Thermovibrio ammonificans HB-1: one gene and its partner. The protein of the gene in region 1 interacts with the protein of each later gene in a pairwise test. Links are inferred from orthologs where the notes say so. Each region holds a gene or a part of one and is shown on either strand. Other genes may lie near its edges.

Region 1 (10,448 bases):
CTATCCCTTCGGCAGAGAGCTCCCTTGCAGCTTCTAAGGCCTGGTAAACGGTCCAACCGGTGGCAAGGATGAGCAGGTCTCCCCCCTCTCTCAGAACTTCCCAAGAGCCTATTGGGATTTTTTTCAGCGGCTCTCTCAAGGTAACGCCGTAACCTCTACCCCGCGGGTACCTTACTGCAAAGGGACGGCCGGAGTAAACGGCAGTGTAGAGGAGGTGACGGAGCTCCTCTTCGTCTTTCGGAGCTGCAACCACAAGGTTGGGAACAACCCTTAGGTAGGAGAGGTCGAAGGCTCCGTGGTGGGTGGCTCCGTCTTCGCCGACGAGGCCGGCCCTGTCTATGGCGAAAGTTACGGGAAGCTCTTGAAGGGCAACGTCGTGGATTATTTGGTCGTAGGCTCTCTGTAGAAAGGTTGAGTAGATGGCAACAACCGGCCTCAACCCCTTCTTGGCAAGGCCGGCGGCGAAGGTAACGGCGTGCTGCTCTGCAATACCTACGTCGAAGTAACGCTCCGGAAATCTGGCAGCAAACCTGTCGAGCCCGGTGCCCGAAGGCATTGCAGCGGTAATGGCAACTATCGAGGAGTCTTTTTCGGCCATCTCTACAAGGGTCTTGGAGAAGACTTCGGTGTAGGTGGGAGGTTGGGGCTCTGAAAGTAGTTTCTTAGGTGAAACCCCGTGGAACTTATCGGGCCTCTCCTCTGCCGGTTTGTGCCCTTTTCCCTTCTTCGTGAGAACGTGAACGAGGGTGGGGCCTCTCATCTTGGAAACGTTTCTTAAGGTTGTAACAAGGGTCTCTATGTCGTGGCCGTCTATTGGGCCCACGTAGCGGAAGCCAAGCTCTTCAAAGAGCATCCCCGGAGGAAAGAGCCCCTTGACTATAAGGTCTTCAACTCTCTTGAGGCCCTTGTAGAAGGTGTCGCCGAATATCTTCTTCGTTACCTCCTCCAGCCGCTCCTTGGCCCTCCTGAGGCTCTCTCCGGTTGTCAGTTTCGTAAGGTAGTTGGATATCGCACCGATGTTTTTGGATATGGACATCTCGTTGTCGTTGAGGATAACTATCAGGTCTTCCTTGAGCTGACCGGCGTTATTGAGCCCTTCGTAGGCTTCACCGGCGGTTAGTGCACCGTCGCCGATAACCGCTATTACGTGCCCTTCCTCTCCTTTTAACCTTTTGCCGACCTTTATCCCGAGGGCGGCAGAGATGGAGGTTGAGCTGTGGCCAGTGCCGAAAGCGTCGTACGGGCTCTCCTTAATTGACGGAAAGCCGGAGATTCCGCCGAACTGCCTTAGGGTTTTGAACTTCTCTTTACGGTCGGTGAGTATCTTGTAAGGGTAGGACTGGTGGCCAACGTCCCAGACTATCTCGTCTTTGGGAGGGGAAAAGACCTTAAGGAGGGCTATTGTGAGCTCCACTACCCCCAAGGAGGAGGCCAGGTGCCCTCCGGTTTTCTCAACAACGGAGATTATGTAGTCTCTCAGTTCAGATGCCAGTTGCTTGAGTTCCTGAGTTGTCAGTTTTTTCAGGTCGTCCGGGGAGTTGACCTTGTCGAGTATCAAAAAGCGCCTCCAAACTCGGGTAGTTGTTGCAGTATTCTGATTATAGGCGAACGTCTGTGAGTTCCCATGATTCACAATTTAGTCCCTAATACTCCCTTTCAACAACGAAACGGGCAATGGCTTCAAGGGGTTCCCGTTTTTCGGCAGGGAAGATGGACAGTGCCTCAACGGCCCTTTCTACTTCTTCGTAGGCCATCTTCCTGGCCTTTTCAACGCCGAAGATTGTCACGAAGGTGGTTTTTCCTTTCTCAAGGTCGGAGCCTACGTTTTTGCCGAGCTTCTCCTGGTCTCCTACAACGTCTAAAACGTCGTCGATTATCTGGAAAGCAAGGCCGAGGCTGTCGCCGTAACGCCTAAGCGCGTCAATTTCTTCGGGTGAACCTCCGCCGGTTATGCCCCCCGAAACTACAGAGGCGGTGATGAGCCTGCCGGTTTTGTGTTTGTGGATAAATAGGAGCTCTTCAAGGGGAACGTCGCCCCTGCCCTCGGCATCGAGGTCGCACTGTTGACCGAGAACCATTCCCAGCATGCCGGAAGCTCTCGCAATTTCGGAGATAACTTTAACTTTCCTGTTACAGTCGAACTCCCAGTCTGCAAGAACCTCAAAGGCCCTGTTGAGAAGGGCATCTCCGGCCAAAATGGCGGTAGCCTCGCCGAACTTCACCCAGGTTGTTGGGTGGCCGCGGCGGAGGGTGTCGTTGTCCATGGCGGGAAGGTCGTCGTGGATAAGGGAGTAGGTGTGAATCATCTCTATAGCACAGGCCGGGGTTAAGGCGTCGTTTCTGTTACCGCCTACGATTTCGCAGCCGGCAAGGCAGAGTATCGGCCTGAGTCTCTTACCTCCCACGGTGAGGGAGTACTTAACCGCCTCGTAGAGCTTCTTACCAAACTCGGGCTCCGGCGGCAGGTAGGTTAGGAGAACCGAGTCTATAAGGGCCTTTCGTTCCTTTAGGTAGGCTTTAAGGTCCATAACACCCCCTTATCGGAATTTCTTTTCCTCTCCCCTGAGCAGTCTCAGTATGTTCTGGTAGTGCTTTGCCACAATCACAAATGCCGTAACGGCAACGGCTATGAAGGAGGCCTCGTCGGGTTTTTCAAAGAACTTAAAAAGCAGCGGATACGAAAGGGCAGCGGTAATTGAGGAGAGTGAGACGTACCTTGTCAGCAGGAAGACCACGATGAATATAAGAAAGGCAAAGAAGGTGACTTTAGGCGATATTACGAGGAAGGCTCCCAACCCCGTTGCAACGCCCTTTCCTCCCCTGAAGCCGAGGAAAGGGGAGAAGCAGTGGCCGAGGACAGCGGCCAGACCTGCAAGGACCTGGTAGTGAAGGGGAGCTCCCGAGAGCTTAAGGAGCAACACCGGCAGGGCACCTTTTAGGGCATCGAGTAGTAGAACAACGGCACCCCACTTTTTCCCGAGAACTCTTGAAACGTTTGTGGCCCCTATGTTGCCGCTGCCGTGTTTCCTTACGTCTACCCCTTTAAGCTTTCCTATCACGTAACCGAAGGGCACGGAACCGAGCAGAAACGCAAGCAGTATAACGGCGAAAATCATCTATCCCCCAAAGCTTTGAAGAAGTTTACGAAGTAGAGAACTCCGGTCAGTATGGCCACAGCCGCAGAGACGATAAGCAGAAGCTCTCCGATTTCCCTGAACCCTGCAAGGAGCAGGAGTATGGAAGCCATTATAAGGACGGTTTTCACCTTGCCACCGGCAGAGGCCGGTATAACCAGTCCACGGGATGCGGCCATGGCCCTCATGCCGGTAACGGCCTCCTCGCGGCCTACTATGGCTATAACCGAGTAGGGGTCGCAGAGCTTCACGTAAGCCAGCGAAATCAGCGTAGAGGAGGTGAGCAGTTTGTCTGCAACCGGGTCGAGCAGCATACCCAGGTAGGTAACAGATTTTGAGCGCCTCGCCAGGAAACCGTCGAGGAAGTCTGTTAAAGCCGAAAGGGTAAATAGAACCAGGGCCAGCAGGTTGTGGCCCTGGATAATCGACACAACGATAAAGGGCAAAAGGGCTACTCTTAAAACGGTAAGCAGGTTGGGGAGCGTTTTCACTCTGCCCATCACACCTTCATCGGCATGATAACGTTGGTGAGCTGAGGCTCCTCCGGAGAGGTGATAAGGACGGGAGTAACCGGCTCCTCCATGGCTATCTTTAGGGTCTCTCCGTCGAAGGAGCCCACAGATTCAATAAGGTGAACGATGTTGAAACCTATCTGGAACTCCCCGCCGGAGTAGTCTACGGGAATTGTAACCTCGGCCTCTTCGGCGGCATCGCCCTCAATCTTCCTGGCGGTTATAGTAAGTTTTCCGTCGGAGAGGGTGAAAACCGCTCCCCTTACCTCTTCTTTGTCGAAGATTACCGCAACCTCCTTCAGGGCGGAGAGAAGCTCTTCCCTGTCGGCGGTAAGAACTTTGGAGTTCCCTTCGGGGATAACGGCGGTGTAGTCCGGGTACTCCCCTTCTATCAGGGAGGTCCACATCACCGTGTCGCCGGTGTTGAAGTAGAGCTTGTTGCCCGTTTCCACAATCCCCACCTCTTCGCTCTCTCTGAGCAGCTTTTTAAGCTCGCTGAGCGATTTTTTCGGAATTATCGAGTTCACCCCTTGGGCGGCTGCAGAAATCTCGTAGAGGGCCAATCTGTGGCCGTCGGTGGCAACTGCGTGGAGAGCACCGTTTACAGAGCGGAACAGGACGCCGGTGAGGATGTAACGGGCCTCGTCCTTGCTTGCGGCGTAAGCCACCTTCCGTATGGCCCTGTCTATCTCCTGAGAGGGCAGAGTAACGGGAAAGGTTTGGGGAAGCTCAACCTCGGGGAACTCCTCGGGGGGTAAGGTGGCAAGTGAAAACCGGGAGTTTGCCGTTTCTACAACGAGCTTAGAGTCGCCTGCAGACAGGCTCACCTCTTCCCCCGTTATAGAGGAGAAGAGCTTCGCCGCCTTGCCCGCGTTAACGGTGGTTTTTCCACACTCCTCCACCGAACAATCCACAACTGTGGATATCCCTATCTCTAAATTCGTTGCCACAAGCCTTAACAGGTTATCCTCGGCCTCCAGCAGAACGTTCGAGAGTATCGGAACGTTACCCCTCTTATCTGCGGCCGAGGCTGCAACTTTCACCGCGTCCCGAATCAGGGCCTTGTTGACTTTAATTTTCATTAAGCTCACCTCCCTATATATATTTACTTCTATTACGGGATATATAGATATATATCTCTAAGTAATAATAATTATAGGTGCACAAAAATTGTGCACTTTTCGGAAACTTCCTTACGCCCCAAAGGCTTCGACCCTCAGAGTTATCCACATTATGTGGATAACTCGGCGATTTTTCTGTGGATAACTGTGTGGATAACTTTTTTATGTGGATAACTGAAATTTACGGTTAATAAGTTATCCACAGATTTCAGTTATCCACAGACTTATCCACATAGTTATCCACATCACTGTGGATAACTTGGGAAGAGCGTTCAACCTCTTCTCTAACTTTGAGTTCAAGCTTTTCTAAAAGCTGATTAATCTTTTCATCCCTCTTCCGGAGCTCTTCCACCTTCCTAACGGCGTGGAGAACCGTTGTGTGGTCGTCCCTGTTGAAGGCCGCAGCTATCTGGGTGTAGGGGTAGTTCCCTATCCTCTTTGCCAGGTACATCGCCACCTGCCTTGCCAGGGCAACCTGTTTCTTCCTGGACGAGCTCAAGAGGAGCTCTTCGTCTACTCCGAACTCGCTGCTCACGGTTGTCTTTATGAGCTTCAGCGAAATCTCCCTGCGCCTCTTTTCTGCCCTTTCCTCGGGACTCTCTTGGGAGAAGAGCTCCCTTACAAGCCGTTCGGTTATCGGTTTCCCTTCCAGCGTTGCCTTTGCCTTCAGTTTTATAAGGGCCCCTTCAAGTTGCCTGATGTTGGACTTTATTATCGTGGCTATGAGCTTTATGACCTTGTCGCTGACCTCTATTCCCTCAAGCTCTGCCTTCCTCTTGAGTATTGCAACTCTGGTTTCAAAGTCCGGCGGCTGTATGTCTGCTATGAGTCCCCACTCAAAGCGGCTCCTGAGTCTCTCGGTTAGGGTGGGGATATCTTTCGGCGGCCGGTCGCTGGTGAGAACAACCTGTTTGCCGGCGTCGTAAAGGGCGTTGAAAGTGTGGAAGAACTCTATCTGGGTACGCTCTTTGCCCCCTATGAACTGAATGTCGTCTATGAGCAGAACGTCTATGTTCCTGTATTTTTCTCTGAACGACGAGATGTTGTCGGACTTCAGGGCCTCTATAAGCTGGTTCATAAAGGTTTCGGTGGTTACGTATATGACCTTTTTCCAGGGACTTTTCTTCTTGATGTAGTTGCCTATTGCCTGCATCAGGTGGGTTTTGCCGAGCCCTACGCCTCCGTAGATGAACAGGGGGTTGTAGGCCTTACCCGGGTTTTCGGCAACTGCAAGGGCCGCCGCGTGGGCAAACTGGTTACTCGTTCCCACTATGAAGTTCTCGAAGGTGTACTTGGGGTTGAGGTTGGACTGAAGCTCCTCCTCCTTCTTCTGGCTCTTCTTAAATAGGCCGAGTTCGAGCTGCTGTGGCTGTGGCGTTTTTACCGGTTCTGAAGGAACGGTAAACTCGACCTTTACCGGGCCGAAAACCTTTTTGGCTGCTTCCTCTACCACCGGCCGAAGGTTCTTCTCAATTACCTCCTTCAGCACCGAGTCCTTCACCTGAAGGAGGATTCTCTCGTCAGACCGCTCGGCGAGCTTCATATCCTTAAAGGCACTCTTAAAGAGGGAGGGTTTTACCCTCTTTTTAAGCTCAGAGAGAAAGCTCTCGTAGGCCCTATCCACCTAAGACCTCCCCGTAAAGCTCCAGGTAAGAGTCTACCATTACCTCCTTACAGAAGCGCCCTACCACTTTAGAGTAGGCGTTTTGGGTGAGCTCCCTCTGGAGGCTCGGAGAGGAGAGGAGCTTCAAAACCGCCTCCGCCAGCTCTTTTGGTGATTCAGGGGGAACCAAAACACCGTCTTTACCGTTTTCTATAACCTCAACCGTTCCGCCTACGGCCGTTGCCACAACCGGCACCTTTAAGAGCATAGCCGTAAGTATTACGCTGCCGAGCCCCTCGTTCCTCGAGGGCAGCACGAAGAGGTCGAGGGCCTTCATGTAGTTCGGAACGTCCTCTACAAACCCGTAAAGGGTAAAGTTACCGGTTAGCTCCCTCTCCTCTATCAGGGCTTGGAGCCTCTTCCTCAGCTTCCCCTCGCCGAAAACCACGAAGCGGGCAAAGGGGTACTCCTTCACAACCCTCCCTGCCGCCTCTATGAGGTTGGGGATATCCTTCTGGTGTGTGAGTGCGGCAAAGGAGCCGATTATCGGCTCTCCGCCGAGCTCCCTCCTTATCTGCTCAACCCTATCTGGGTCTACTGCACCGGCGAGGGAGGTATCTACCGCCGAGTAGATTACCTTCACCTTCCCCTTTAAAAAGGGGAGGCTGCTTTCAAGTACCCCCTTAACCGCCTTCGAGATTGCAACTACCGAGTCGGTGAGCTTGTACTTCAGTAGGGTGAGCCTGTTGAGCTTCGGCGGGTAGTCTACCCTCCTTGTGTAAACTACCGGCTTCCCGTGGAACTTCTTAGAGAGGGCGGCCAGGGTGTGGGCCTTGGCTGCGTGGGCGTGGACCAGCGAAAATCCCTTTGCCACCGCTCCGAGCCTGAAGAGGTCGGAGGTCTGGTTCCCCTTCAAGGGGATAACCTCCACCCCCAGCTCCCTGCAGCGGTTAAAGAGCCTGTCTCCCACCCGGCAGGCAACGGCCTGCCTAACGCCCCTTCTCTTCAGTCCCTCTACCAGGTAGAGGAGCTGCTGCTCTCCGCCTCTTAACCCTTTTTCCGTGTCTACGTGTAGAATTTTCACCGCTTCCACCTTAACTGTGGAATACCAAATTTTGGAGGAACGATGAGGTTTTCAAGGGCGTTTATACCTACCAAAAAGGAGTCTCCGGCCGATGCAGAGATACCGAGCCACAAGCTCCTTGTAAGGGCCGGTTTCATAAGGAAAGTGGCCTCCGGCCTCTACGACATTTTACCCCTCGGTGCAAGAGTTATCAGGAAGATAGAGCAGGTTATACGCCAGGAGATGGAGAGGGCCGGTGCGCAGGAGGTTATACTGCCCATTATGCACCCGGCCGAGCTGTGGCAGGAGAGCGGCAGGTGGGACGTTTACGGTAAGGAGATGATTAAGTTCAAAGACCGCCACGAAAGGGACTACGCCCTGGGCCCCACCGCAGAGGAGATGATTACAGACCTGGTTCGAAAGGAAGTGAAGTCTTACAAGGAGCTGCCCCTTAACCTCTACCAGATTGGCCGCAAGTTCCGCGACGAGATAAGGCCCCGCTTCGGCCTTATGCGCTCCCGGGAGTTCATAATGAAGGATGCCTACTCCTTCCACGCCTCCGACGAGGACGCCGAGAGGGAGTACTGGAATATGTTCGAAACCTACTCCCGAATCTTTAAGCGCCTCGGCCTTGAGTTTAAGGCGGTTGAGGCCGACACGGGCGAGATAGGGGGCAGTTTCTCCCACGAGTTCATGGTGATTGCAGATACCGGCGAGAGTAAGCTCGTTTACTGCCCCGAGTGCGGGTATGCCGCAAGCACCGAAAAGGCTCAGCAGGTAAGGCCGGAAGTTCCCCCGAACAGGGAAGGCGAGTTTGAGGCCGTGGAGGAGGTTCACACCCCGGGAATCAGGCGGATAGAGGAGGTCTCCCGGTTCCTCTCCGTTCCCCAGAAGCGGATACTCAAGCTCTTGGTTTACGTTATAGACGGAAGGCCCGTTGTCCTTGCCCTGAGGGGCGACAGGGAGGTTGAGGAGGCGAAGCTTAAAAAGGCCTTTAACGCCAAAGAGGTTCGCCTTGCAACCGACAAGGAGATAGAGGAGTTTACCGGTCAGCCCAAGGGCTACCTTTCGCCGGTCGGTTTGCCCCTGCCCGTTTACGCCGACTACTCGGTTATACCGATGGTTAACTTCGTTGCCGGTGCCGGAAGGGCCGACTACCACCTGAAGAACGTTAACTGGGGTAGGGACTTCAGCGTTGCAGAGTTCGTTGACGTTACCGAGGTAAGGGGAGGGGAGCCCTGCCCCAAGTGCGGCGCTCCGCTCGTTGAAAAGCGCGGCATAGAGGTGGGCCACATATTTAAGCTGGGAACCAAGTACAGCGAGGCCATGGGGGCCACCTTTGTGGACGAACAGGGCAACGAAAAGCCGATGGTTATGGGGTGTTACGGCATAGGGGTAACGAGGGTTATGGCCGCAGCCGTTGAGCAGGGTCACGACGAGAACGGGATAATCTGGCCTGTGGAGATTGCGCCGTTTGAGGTTATAGTGATACCCGTAAACGTAAAGAAGGAAGAGATAGTGGAGGCCGCCGAGAGGGTTTACTCTGAGCTTATGGAGGCCGGCTTTGACGTTCTCCTTGACGACAGGAACGCGCGGCCCGGCTTTAAGTTTAAGGATGCCGACCTTATCGGCATTCCCTACCAGGTTATCGTAGGGAAGAAGGCCTCTGAGGGGGTTGTGGAGCTTAAAATTAGAAGGAGCGGGGAGCGGCTCGAGCTTCCCGTTGATGGAGTTGTCGGAAAACTGAGAGAGCTTATCGGGAGGGGTTAGTCCCCTCCTTTTAAAGGGAGTTATGGCTTACCAGATAGAGCAGGATTTGACTGTAGGTATTGAGCACTTAAGGCCCTGGTCGTTTTCGAAGGTTCAGAAGGCCAAGCGGTGTCAGTATGAGTTCTTCTTCCGTTACGTCCAGAAGCTTGAACCCCTTGAAAGGGCAGACTTTTTAGTTCTCGGAAGCGGCGTCCACTTCGTTCTTGAAAACGCCTTAAACGCCGTTTTCCTGAGGCGTAAACCCCTTTCCAAGGAGCTTCTCCTCCACTACGCCCGACTCTACAAGGAGCAGGAGCCCCTTGCAGACCTAAACCGTATAGGTCAGTTCTTCCCGAACATACTCAAGTTTGTGAACGGCCAGCTCAGGCGGGTAGACAGGGGAGAGCTCAAGTTCTGGGAGCTTGAGCTTGCGGTAGACAGGGAGCTCCGCTGCGTTCCCTACGACTCAGGGGGCGTTTTCCTGAGGGGGAAGCTCGACTTCCTCTTCTCTAAGGGGGAGACCCTCTACATTGTGGACCACAAAACCAGCAGAAGCCACGACTTTGACAACCGGGTTAAGACCCAGCTCAGGTGGTACGCCCTGCTTGCGGCTGTTAAGTTCCCCCAGTTTCAGCGGTTCGCTTTAGAGCTTCACAACGTAAGGTACGGAACCGTTAAGAGGGTGGTCTTTTCGAGGCGGGAGATAGAGGCCTTCAAGGTGAAGCTCGTTCCCATAATCGAGAGCGTGGAAGAGGAGTTTTTGGGTAAGAGCTTCAGAGAGCTCACCCCGTCGCCTTCGGAGCTGAACTGCCGCTGGTGCGAGTTTAGGCACCTCTGCCCCGAGGCCCTCTCTTAGAAGTCGAAGTTGAAGCCGAAGTCGTCGAAGCTATCGCCGTCTCCCGGACCGAAGGGCTCCTCTACGCTGCTCTCTTCTTGAACCTCGAGACCCTGCTGCTGGCCCGGTTCCTCCTGGGGGCTCACCTGGGCCTCTTCAAGGTTCTCAAACCTTGTAAACTCCTTAATAAAGGCCAACCTGACCGTTCCGGTCGGGCCGTTACGCTGCTTGGCGATGATTATCTCCGCTATTCCCTCCTCTTCCGGGTCGGGCTTCTTCTTAACCAGGTCGGGCCTGTGGATGAACATCACAACGTCGGCGTCCTGCTCTATGCTACCGCTCTCCCTCAGGTCCGAGAGCTGAGGCCTTTTGTCTGCCCTGTGCTCAACCTGCCTCGAGAGCTGGGAGAGCGCTATAACGGGAACCCCCAG
Region 2 (10,389 bases), 700 kb from region 1 along the record:
AACGGCGATAACCTCTCCGGGTCTGAGGCCCGAGAGGATTACCACTTTATCGCCTATGGTTTCTCCGGTTTTTACCGGTCTCAGGTGGGCTACTCCGTCTTTAACTACGAATACAAACTCGAGGGCTCCCACCCTGTATATTGCCGATTTGGGAACCACAATGGTTTCAACTTTAACTGTTGGAAACTCTACAACTGCGTAGGTTCCGGGAACGGCCTTCAGGCCTTCGGCCGTTACTTTTATGCCGAACTTGTGGGAGACCGGGTCTGCGCTGTGGTCAACTTCTACTACCTTTCCTCTATACGTTTCCCCGGCAACTTTAACCGTTACGGGCGTTCCTACTTTTATCTTGCCGAAGTAGGCGTTGTCTACGTATGCTCTCACTTCCAACGGGTAGGTTCCCAGTTTAAACACCGGGGTTTGGGGGGATACAAGGTTACCCTTGTCTACCAGTTTCTGGAGGACCACTCCGTTTACAGGTGACTTGAGGTATGTGTAGGAGAGGTAGGCCTCTGCCTTTTGAAGGGAGGCTTCAACTTGTTTCTTTTTGGCTTTGAGCTCTTCGAGTTTAGCCTTTATCTGGGCCTCTTTTGCGTTTACTGCCTGAAGGTTGGCTTTTGCGGCTTCGTACTGGGCTTTTACCTCGTCGAACTTCTGTTTTGATACGGCGTCGGCCTCGAGGAGTTTTTTGAACCTGTTGTACGTTTTGAGTGCCAGCTCGTACTGGGCTTGGGCCGCTTTTTTCCGGGCTTTTACTTCTAAGAGGGCTTTGTGGAGCTCTTTGAATGCGGCGTCTATCTCTTTGAGTCCCGCTTTTGCCTTTTCTACGTCGGGTTTAATTGTGGAGCTGTCGATTACTGCAAGAACCTGCCCTTTTTTGACTCTCTCCCCGGCTTTTGCCTTTACCTCTATGAGGTAGCCCGGAACTTTTGGCGAGAGGAGTATCTCTTTTGACGGGATGACGGTTCCAGAGAAGGTGGCGTTGCGGTAAAAGGTCATAACGCCCACCCTTTCCGTTTTAACGCCGGTAACGGTTTTTACTTTTATTGGCTCTGCCTTCTCTTCTGAAGCGCAGGAGCTGAGGGCTAAGAGTATTGAGAGGGCTAAAATAGCTCTCTTTGCCATTTGAAACCTCTCTAACCTGATTTTGGCTGAATCATTATCTTATTAGAATTTAGTATCATGTCAAGGTTGTTACAGGCGGAGGAAGAACTCTACGAAAACGTCGGCGTAGAGTTTGAGCTTCTTCCACTCCTGAGGGGTCGCAAGAATCTCTTCTTTCGAGATTCCTTCCTCTTGAAGCTCGTTTTTATAGGCCTCTATCCACTTCTCTATCCCTTCGGGGGTAACTTCCAGGTGGAACTGTAGGCCAACAACCTGTCTGCCTATTCTGAAGGCCTGGTTCTTGTACATTGCAGATGAGGCGAGCTTAACCGCTCCTTTCGGGAGGTCGAAGGTGTCGCCGTGCCAGTGGAAAACGGTTATGGGGTCTCTGTAGAGGAGCTCAAGCTCCATCTGGGGGTATATGGGCTTCCACCCTATCTCTTTGCCCCACTCTCCCTTGTAGACTTTTCCGCCGAAGGTATCGGCAATGAGCTGGCACCCCAGACATACGCCGAGGAGCTTCTTCCCGGCCCTATAGGCCTGCGCTATCAGCTCCTTCTCCTCTTTCAGGAACGGGTATTTCTCCTCTTCGTATACTCCCATAGGTCCGCCGAGTACAACGAGGATGTCGAACTCCTCTGGGGAGGGGAACTCTCCGTTATAGGCCTCGAACTCTTTACACTCTACTCCCCGCCTCTCAAACAGCTCTTTAAATGAACCGAGGTCTTCGAACTCTATGTTCTTTACGGCCGCCAGTTTCAACTGGTTCCTCCGACAGTTATGCTGGGTATTCTAAGTGTGGGAATGCCATCTGAAACGGGTACGCCCTGACCGTCTTTACCGCAGGTGCCTATCGAGAAGTTGAGGTCGTTTCCTACGGCGTCTATCTCCTTTAATACCTGGGGGCCGTTGCCGATTAGGGACGCCCCCTTAATGGGAACCGTTACCTCTCCGTTCTCTATCAGGTATGCTTCGGAGACTTCGAAGACGAAATCTCCGTTAACCGTGTTAACCTGCCCGCCGCCCATTTTTACAACGAGTATTCCCTTCTCGGTGCTCTTTATTATCTCTTGAGGGTCGCTCTCTCCGGGCGCAACGTAGGTGTTCGTCATTCTCGGTATGGGAACGTGCATGTAGGACTGTCTTCTACCGTTGCCCGTGGGCATACCTCCAGATTTCATAGCTTCAAGGGTGTCGTACATGTACCCTTTAAGGACACCGTTCTCTATGAGGACGTTTTTGCCGGTAGGGGTTCCCTCGTCGTCGTAACCGGAGGAGCCGTACTTGCCTTTCATGAAGCCGTCGTCTACCACCGTTATGAGGGGAGAGGCCACCTCTTCTCCCAGCTTGTTGGCGTAAACCGACAACCCTTGGTTGGCGAGGTCGGCTTCAAGGCCGTGGCCGACCGCTTCGTGAATCATCGTGCCTCCGGCTTGGGAGGAGAGGACAACCGTGAACTTTCCCGAGGGCGCCGGCCTGGCCTTGAGCATGGTAAGCGCCCTTTCGGCCGCCTTGGAGGCTATCTCTTCGGGAGAAACCCTCTCAAAGAGGGAGTAGTCTCCCAGGTGGCCTACGGGCTCGTAGCCGGTTTGGAGCTCTATGCCGTTTGAAGCAACAACGAGGGTGTAGAAAACCACCCTCGGTCTGAGGTCTTCTACTATCTGGCCGGTTGTGTTCACTACAACAACTTCTTGAATCTGGTCCCGTAGAACAACGGTAACCTGCTTTACTCTGTCTCCGTAGGAGCGGGCCTTTTCGTTGGCCCTTTTGAGGAGCTCAACTTTTCTCTCTACCGGTATGTCGAGGTCGTGCCCCTCACATATTTTCTCGTAACGGGGCTCTTTCTCGGTAAAGTCGAGGGTTACCTCTTTTTCTGCCGCTGCGGCTGCGGCAAGGTTCTCTATTACCTCCAGTATCGCCTTCTGCGAGAGTTTGTTTGTAAATCCGTAATAGGTTTTAAAGTTCTTTATAAACCTTATGCCTACGCCTACCTCGATGCCGTTGCTGAGGTTCTCTATTCTGTTCTCCTCGCACTTACCCGAGAAGGTGAAGCGCCTCTCGAAGAAGAGGTCTCCGAAGTCTGCTCCCCTTTTTTTCAGCTCCCTTGCTCCGAACTCTCCCAGTTCTTTGAAGTCCACCATTTTAAAGCCCCCAGTCTCTTAGGTAGAGGAAGTCTTTATCCACTGTGCGCTGGGCAATTTTACAAATAATCGGGAGCTTCCGTTTGTACTGGCTCCTCTTTACCATTGAGAGGACTCTTTCAACTTTCTTCGGCTCGAAGAGTTTTTTAAGCTCTGCGGAGCTCAGCCGTAGGTCTACGTACCCTATGAGTATCTGGTCCAGCTCCCTGTAGGTGAGTCCGATTTCCCCTTCGTCTGTTTGGCCCGGCCAGAGGTCGGCCGACGGTTTCTTTTTAACTATTCGCTCGGGAACGCCCGTAAACTCGGCAAGCTGCCACACTTGGGTTTTGTATAGGTCCCCTAATGGGTTAACGTCGTGGGCACTGTCTCCCCACCTGGTTGAGTACCCTATGAGCAGCTCGCTTTTGTTGCTCGTTCCTATTACCAAGGCCCCTTTCCAGTGGGCGAAGTCGTAGAGGATGCTCATCCTCTCGCGGGCCATTTTGTTGCCTTTCCTTACGGGGTCGGCCTCTTGAAACCTGCTGTAGTAGGCGTCTATCTGGGGAGTTATGTCTATCTCGTGGAACTCTATGCCGAGAACCTGGGCTACGAGTTTTGCGTCTTCCCTCGATGAGGGGGAAGAGGTTCTGTATGGCATGGAGATGCCTATTACGTTGTTGTTCCCGAGGGCCTTTACTGCGAGAAACGCTGCCAGGGAGGAGTCTACTCCTCCCGAGAGGCCCACAACTGCCTTGGAGAAGCCGGCCTTTTGAAGCTCTTCCCTTATGAATCCGGCCAGAACCGACTCTATAAACGCCGGGTCTTTAAGCTTCAGGAGTTCAGAAATTTTCTCTCTCATTGAGAGCTCTCCTCAGGTTCTCTAAGGTTAAAAGGGGCTTTTCGTCCCTCAGGAGCGGAAGGCTTATCCGTGCAGCCCTAACGGCCTCGTCTTTAACCTCTCCGTAGATGAGTTCCTCTTGGAAGGGGGAGGCCTGAGCCTCTACTTCTCCGAAGGGGTTGCAGATGAAAGAACAGCCGGAGAAGGTGAAGCCGTCTTCACACCCGACCCTGTTTGCGTAGATGAAGTAGCTACCGGTCATCCTTGAGTAGAACTCGCCCATGTTGAGCCAGACTTCGGCGTTTCCGAACATTTCCTTCTCCCTGTAGCCCCTTCCGGGGCTTGCGGAGAGGGCGAAGATTGTTGAGGCCCCTTGAATGAAGGCGAGGTAAACGGTAGACATGTGCCACAGGTCTTCACAGATGAGGGTTACGCTCTTTCCGGCTAAAGAGCTGAAAACCTCTACCCGATTGCCTGCCGCTGTAAAGCGGCCTTCGTCGAACATTCCGTAGGTGGGAAGGTAGACCTTTCTGTGGACGTGTTTTATCGCCCCTCCCTCTATGTAAAGGGCCGAGTTGTAGAAGAGGTGTTCGGAGCTCTCTTCTATCAACCCTACTATCAGGGCTATCTCCCTGCTCAGCTCGATTAAGGGGGTGAGCCTCGGGTCGCTAAGCCTTACCGCAACTTCGAAGGTGAGGTCTTGGAGGTTGTAGCCGGTAAGGTTGAGCTCGGGGAAGAGGCAGAGCTTCGCCCCCCTTCCCTTGGCCTCTCGGGCCATCTCCACCGTTTTCCTGATGTTCTCTTCCAGCTCTCCGAGCTTAGAGCGAAACTGGGCAACGGCAACTCTCATCTCTACCACCTTACAGTGAGCCTGAACGACGTTTTTAAAGTGCCTCCGCTTCCCAGGCCCCTGAAGAGTTTAAACCTAATGATACCATCAGCCAGCTTGGCCCAAAACGCCGTAAGCGATACACCCACCGAGGTCAGGAGCTTCTCGGGGGAGTTGTTTGCACCCACCCCCGCCTGCAAGGTGGGCTCGGCGTAAACGGACCTGTCTATGACCGGGAACCTGTAGCTTACCGTTCCAAGGAGGTAGCGCTTGAAGCTCTTAGCCTCTCCTCTGTAGCCTTCTATAGGAACGGAGAGCTTGTAGCCGGTTCCCGAAAAGCCCACTTTCGTAGCACCTACCAGGCTGTAGTTGAAGGTTCTTGTCCCTTTTAAGTGGAAACTTTTGAAGTGCCCTGCCGAAACGGCGCCTGTTGTTAAATCGGAGATTACGGGCGCTGCGTAGCTTACAGATACCCAACTCCTGCTTCCCACGGTGTAGTAAACCATATCCGTTGTTCTGTCTAACTCGTAACTGCCGTTTAAGTAGTAGATTCGCTTATCGGATAGGAGCGAGTTGTAGAAGGTAAACGTTGGTGAAACTCCGAAGGAGAACTTGTGGACCTTTGTAGGGTCTAAGTAGAAAAGGGCGGAGACCGGCGTTGAAATGGTTTCCACCCTGGTTTTCCCGAGCTCTCTACCTGTGTCTACAACGGTTACAACGCTTGAACTCCTGTAAACCCCGGCATCGAAGGTAACGTTCTCTGCCACCCTGTAGAGTCTTACCTTTACAAACTGGCTGTCGCTTTCATCTTGGGTGTTGAACCACTTTGTAAACCCTACAAAGAGCCTGTTGCCCATTCCCAGCAGGTTGTAGTCCCTAATCTCCAGCCCCGCCCTGTAGGAGCCGTCGCTCTTTAACCTGAACCTGGGCAGGGGAACCACGGGGAACTTCTCCTTAACCCTGATAACCACAACCACGCCGCCCTTTTCCCTTAAAACCTCGGCTTTTACACTGTAGAAAAGGTGGGTGTTAAGCAGGTTCCTTATAGACTCCTTCAGTTTCTTCTCGGAGAAGGGCTCACCGGGCCTTAGGAGGAGCTCCCTGAGGACGAACTCCTTTTTAGTCCAGCGCAGGCCCACCACCTTAATCGCCTTTACCACCGGGGCGTGGGCAGCGTAGGCGCCTGTTGCGGCCAGAACCGCTAAGAGGGGCACGGCCCGTCTCATTGTTTCCTCGTAAAGAAGAAGAGGAGGAACGAAAGTAGCGACAGTAGCAGGCTTACAAGGAGGCTCGTTGTAATCGGGAAGTAGAAGACGAAGTTATCCTTCTTTATGTAGATATCTCCCGGCAGCCTCCCTAAGGGAATTCCCGAGCTTCCCAGCTTTGCAACTACAATCAGAACGATACCGAACGCAACAAGCGTAACGCCCACAAATATCAGCAGCTTTCCTATCTCTTCCACCATCAGCTTAACCTCCTTATCAGCTCCGGTAGTACAACGGTCAAATCCACAGTAAGCGCAAAGAGCCCCACCGACAGAACCGCCGCAGCAGCAGCGTCCTTTGCCAGTTTGGCACTCGGTTTAAACTCGCTCGTGGCCGTATCTACGGCCCGCTCAACTGCGGTGTTCAGGAGCTCTACAACGAGAACCGAGAAGTTTATGAACCCCACCAAAATGGCCGTGCAGCCGTTTAAGACCGCCAGAGAAACGGCGGTTCCCGTTAGGCTTAGAGCGAGGTTAATCCTGAAGTGGACATCCTCGCGGAAGGCGCCCAGAAAGCCCTCAACTGCGAACCCTATCCCCTTTATCACTCCCTTTACCGTTTTCGTCATCGGGGTACTCTATACGGTTGTGGTATATACCCGACAGAACCTTCTTAAACACCTTCTCTATAAGGCTTATGTCCTTTAAAGATAGACCGCTCTGGTTTAGCTGGCCCTCCTCTACAAGCTCCATTATCAGCTTATGGATAACCTTCCCCAGGTCGAGCTCCTTGTCCTTCATAGACCTTACTGCCGCCTCAACGGTATCTGCCATCATTACTATCCCCGACTCTTTAAACTGGGGCTTTGGGCCGGGGTAGCGGTAAATTTTTTCGTTCACCTTGTTGCCGTACAGCTCCTTGGCCTTGTGGTAGAAGTACTTCATCAGCTTCGTTCCGTGGTGCTGGCGGATTATCTCTATGACCTTTTCGGGCAGTTTGTACTTCCTGCCGAGCTCCTCCCCGTACTCCACGTGGGAGCGCAGTATTGCCGCGCTCTTTTCCGGTGGGAGCTTGTCGTGGATGTTTACTCCCGTCTGGTTCTCTATGAAGGCCTGTGGGTTTTTCAGCTTCCCTATGTCGTGGAACAGGCCTCCGGCCTTTGCAAGCAGGGCGTTTGCTCCTATCGCCTCTGCGGCTGCCTCTGCGAGGGTTGCAACCATAACCGAGTGGCTGTAGGTTCCCGGAGCCTTCAGAATCAGCTTCCTCAGTAAGGGGTGGTTGAGGTTTATCAGCTCCATGTAGACTATATCGGTTGTGAAGTTAAACAGGTTGATAATCAGCGGGCTCAGGCCGTTAACTACAACGGCGGTTATTACGGCGCCGATGGCTGTGAGTGCCAGCTGGACCGGCAGCTGAACTTTTACGGCAAAGCCGAAGTAGTAAATGTAGAGGAGGGACTGGGCTAGCGCGGTTACTACCATGCCCTTAAGGGCACTTTTGTAGATAACCTCCCGACTCTTGAACTTCCTTGAGTCGAAAGCTGCAAAAACCGAGCCTACGATTACCGGGATTATCAGGAGCTCCGGCCTTGAGAGGTTGAAGCCCGAAAGGAGTGCAACCGGTATCGAGTGGAGAACTGCAACTTTTTTGTTTATGAACATGGAGGCGAAAACCACCGATGTAACAACCGGAACGTATATGAGGCTTTCGTTTACCGGAAGGTTCAGGCTCTCTACGATTAGCTTCGCCAGGTAGGTGAAGAGTTTTATTAGGAATATGTCGAGTGTAATTGCCGAGAGAGAAAAGAGGATGTTTTTGAACTCTGCTGCAGAGGGGCTGATTATCCTGTAGAGCCTGAGAACCGAGTAGTAGAGCAGCAGCGTCAGCAGGAATATGGAGATGTACTTGTTGAGGCTCTTGCCTTTACTCTTTGCCTCCTGGAGGAGCTTCAGCTTCTCTGCTGCCTCGGGGGTTACCTTCTCCCCCTTTTTTACTATCACCTCCCCCTTTTGAACCTCAACGAGAACCGGCTTAACGCTTGAGCGGGCCTTTTCCCACAGCTTTTCCGTTTCCGTCTTGTTGAAAACGAAGTTGGGGGAAAGGTGAACCTTTCCTACAACCTCTCGGGCCACTTTCTTGCCCAGGAGCTTCTCCACGTCTTCCTTGAAGAGCTCCTCCGCCTGCTTCTGGCTTAAAAAGGCGTTCAGGGGCATCTGCTTCAGCTTTCCCCCTTTCTCAACCTCTACCTGGGAGTACCCTTTGGGAACCTCGGAGATGATTCCCCGCTGGTAGTAGGAGGTGATTATCCCCTTTAGGAGCTCCTTCTGGTGCTTGTTGAGCAACTGGAGCCCTTCAACCTCTTTCAGGGCCTTTGTGAAGCTCTCGGGGGTGTACTTTACTCTCGGCAGAACCCGTTTAACAGCCTCTTCCCTTGCCCTCTCTGTGGCCTCTTTATCCACCAGAACTGCAGAGACGGGTGAGCGAACGTCTACCGGGCTCACCTGACCCGGCTTGAGGGCGGGAACGTTAACGAAGCTGAAGGGGAGCAGCAAAAAGGTGACTATTACACTTGCAAGGAGAACGAGGCCGTATTTAAAGAGGCTATCCCTCTTTTCCTGCTTCAAACTCTTCATAGGCTCTGATAATCTCCTGAACCAGTCGGTGTCTTACAACGTCCTCTCGGCTGAACTGCACAATCTCTATGCCTTCAATCCCTTTGAGTATCTTGAGGGCCTCTACGAGCCCGGAGCGCTCCTTAGACGGAAGGTCAATTTGGGTCACGTCGCCCGTTATGACAACCTTTGAGCCGAAGCCCAGCCTCGTGAGGAACATCTTCATCTGCTCCCTTGTTGTGTTCTGGGCCTCGTCTAAAATGATGAAGGCGTCGTTGAGGGTTCTTCCCCTCATGTAGGCCAGCGGTGCAATCTCGAACACGTTCCTCTCAAGGTAGGAGTTGACCTTCTCGGGCTCTATCATCTCGAAGAGGGCGTCGTACAGGGGCTTCAGGTAGGGGTCTATCTTCTCCTGGAGGGTTCCGGGCAGAAAGCCCAGCTTCTCTCCGGCTTCAACTGCCGGTCGTGTGAGGATTATCCTGTTCACGAGCCCCTTCCTGAAGTAGCTCACCGCCATGGCAACGGCCAGATAGGTTTTACCGGTTCCGGCCGGGCCCACCCCGAAAACCACGTCGTTCTTCTCTATGGCCTCCACGTAGCGCTTCTGGGTGGGAGTTTTGGCGATTATCTTCTTACCCCGGTAGGTCTTAACGATTACCTGGGATTGGGACTCTTTAACTTTTGACTCCCTGTGGGCCGACAGCTGGGTGAGGTACATGTCAACGTCGCTCTTTGTGAGCTTGTGGCCCGACTTTACCAGCCCCTCCAGCTCTTTGAGGAACTGCCTTGCTTTCTCTTCGTCTTCGGAGCTTCCGTTTATCATTATCTCGTTTCCGCGGGAGCCCAGCTTCAGGTTGAGTATCTGGCCGAGCTTCCGCAGGTTCTCCTCGTGGTGGCCTACAATCGTGTAGAAGTCTTCCGGTTCAAGCTCCAGTATTACCTTTATCAACTCTCCTCCTTGGGAAGGTTTGGTCTCTCTATCTCCACCTTCAGGCTGTTTCTAAACCAAACGTCGTTCTGCGGGAACGGAATCTCAACCCCCGCCTCTTTCAGTTTATACCAAGCCCTGAAGTAGAAGTCGCTGATTATGTTCCTGACCCACATATCCTTTCTTACGTCTATCCAGAATATCGCCCTGAAGATTAGGGCACTGTCTCCCAGCTCCTCGAACCTTACCATTTTCGGCAGGAACCTGACGGTGTAGGGAAGCTCCTCTATCACCTCTTCGAGTAGCCTCTTCACCTCTTTCGGGTCGGAGGAGTAGGCAACCCCTACGGGTATCTTGAGCCTCACGTACGGGTCTTTGAGGGAGAAGTTGACTATCGGGGAGCTTATGAACGATGAGTTGGGAATCGATATCTCCACCCCGTCGTTTGTCCTGATGATTGTTGAGAGTATCCCTATGTCTTCAACTTTGCCGAAAACGCTGGGGCTGGTGCTTCCAAGCGTGGAAACCGACACCGACGGTAGCTCGACTATGTCTCCCACTTTAAGCTTCTTGCTGAACAGTAGGATGAAGCCGCTGACGTAGTTGTTCATTATGGTCTGAAGGCCAAAGCCCAGTCCGACTCCCAAGGTTCCCGCAATCGGCAGTATCACCTTCCAGGTGATTCCTAAGGTAGAGAGCAGTATTATGGAGTTAAACAGAACCCCCAGGTTGAAGATGAGTGCCTCTGCCGAG

Evidence for each region.
Region 2: the proteins of dnaA (region 1) and THEAM_RS03845 interact in binary tests that used the Escherichia coli proteins (3 or more experiments, as listed by UniProt). The link is inferred for Thermovibrio ammonificans HB-1 from one-to-one orthologs.

The regions. Positions count from the first base shown.
Region 1 is NC_014926.1:2,595-13,042, reverse strand. The notes cover bases 4,184-7,183. They hold dnaA (chromosomal replication initiator protein DnaA), read right to left. Parts: upstream 6,392-7,183; coding sequence 4,976-6,391; downstream 4,184-4,975. Other genes in these bases: THEAM_RS00025 (glycosyltransferase family 4 protein), read right to left, coding at 6,384-7,183; dnaN (DNA polymerase III subunit beta), read right to left, coding at 4,184-4,728. Outside these bases: dxs (1-deoxy-D-xylulose-5-phosphate synthase), read right to left, coding at 1-1,558; THEAM_RS00050 (polyprenyl synthetase family protein), read right to left, coding at 1,644-2,528; glycerol-3-phosphate 1-O-acyltransferase PlsY, read right to left, coding at 2,538-3,116; pgsA (CDP-diacylglycerol--glycerol-3-phosphate 3-phosphatidyltransferase), read right to left, coding at 3,113-3,634; more of dnaN, read right to left, coding at 3,634-4,183; more of THEAM_RS00025, read right to left, coding at 7,184-7,454; THEAM_RS00020 (proline--tRNA ligase), read left to right, coding at 7,497-9,203; THEAM_RS00015 (RecB family exonuclease), read left to right, coding at 9,226-10,038; dnaB (replicative DNA helicase), read right to left, coding at 10,035-10,448. UniProt on the Escherichia coli protein: Plays an essential in the initiation and regulation of chromosomal replication. Binds in an ATP-dependent fashion to the origin of replication (oriC) to initiate formation of the DNA replication initiation complex once per cell cycle.
Region 2 is NC_014926.1:699,909-710,297, forward strand. The notes cover bases 2,166-5,106. They hold THEAM_RS03845 (NAD+ synthase), read right to left. Parts: upstream 4,084-5,106; coding sequence 3,247-4,083; downstream 2,166-3,246. Other genes in these bases: THEAM_RS03840 (TldD/PmbA family protein), read right to left, coding at 2,166-3,245; THEAM_RS03850 (nitrilase-related carbon-nitrogen hydrolase), read right to left, coding at 4,064-4,912; THEAM_RS03855 (POTRA domain-containing protein), read right to left, coding at 4,915-5,106. In the rest of the region: THEAM_RS03830 (efflux RND transporter periplasmic adaptor subunit), read right to left, coding at 1-1,125; THEAM_RS03835 (GMP synthase), read right to left, coding at 1,195-1,866; more of THEAM_RS03840, read right to left, coding at 1,863-2,165; more of THEAM_RS03855, read right to left, coding at 5,107-6,117; THEAM_RS03860 (DUF2905 domain-containing protein), read right to left, coding at 6,114-6,356; THEAM_RS03865 (diacylglycerol kinase), read right to left, coding at 6,356-6,724; THEAM_RS03870 (HD family phosphohydrolase), read right to left, coding at 6,675-8,729; THEAM_RS03875 (PhoH family protein), read right to left, coding at 8,698-9,657; THEAM_RS03880 (mechanosensitive ion channel family protein), read right to left, coding at 9,654-10,389. UniProt on the Escherichia coli protein: Catalyzes the ATP-dependent amidation of deamido-NAD to form NAD. Uses ammonia as a nitrogen source.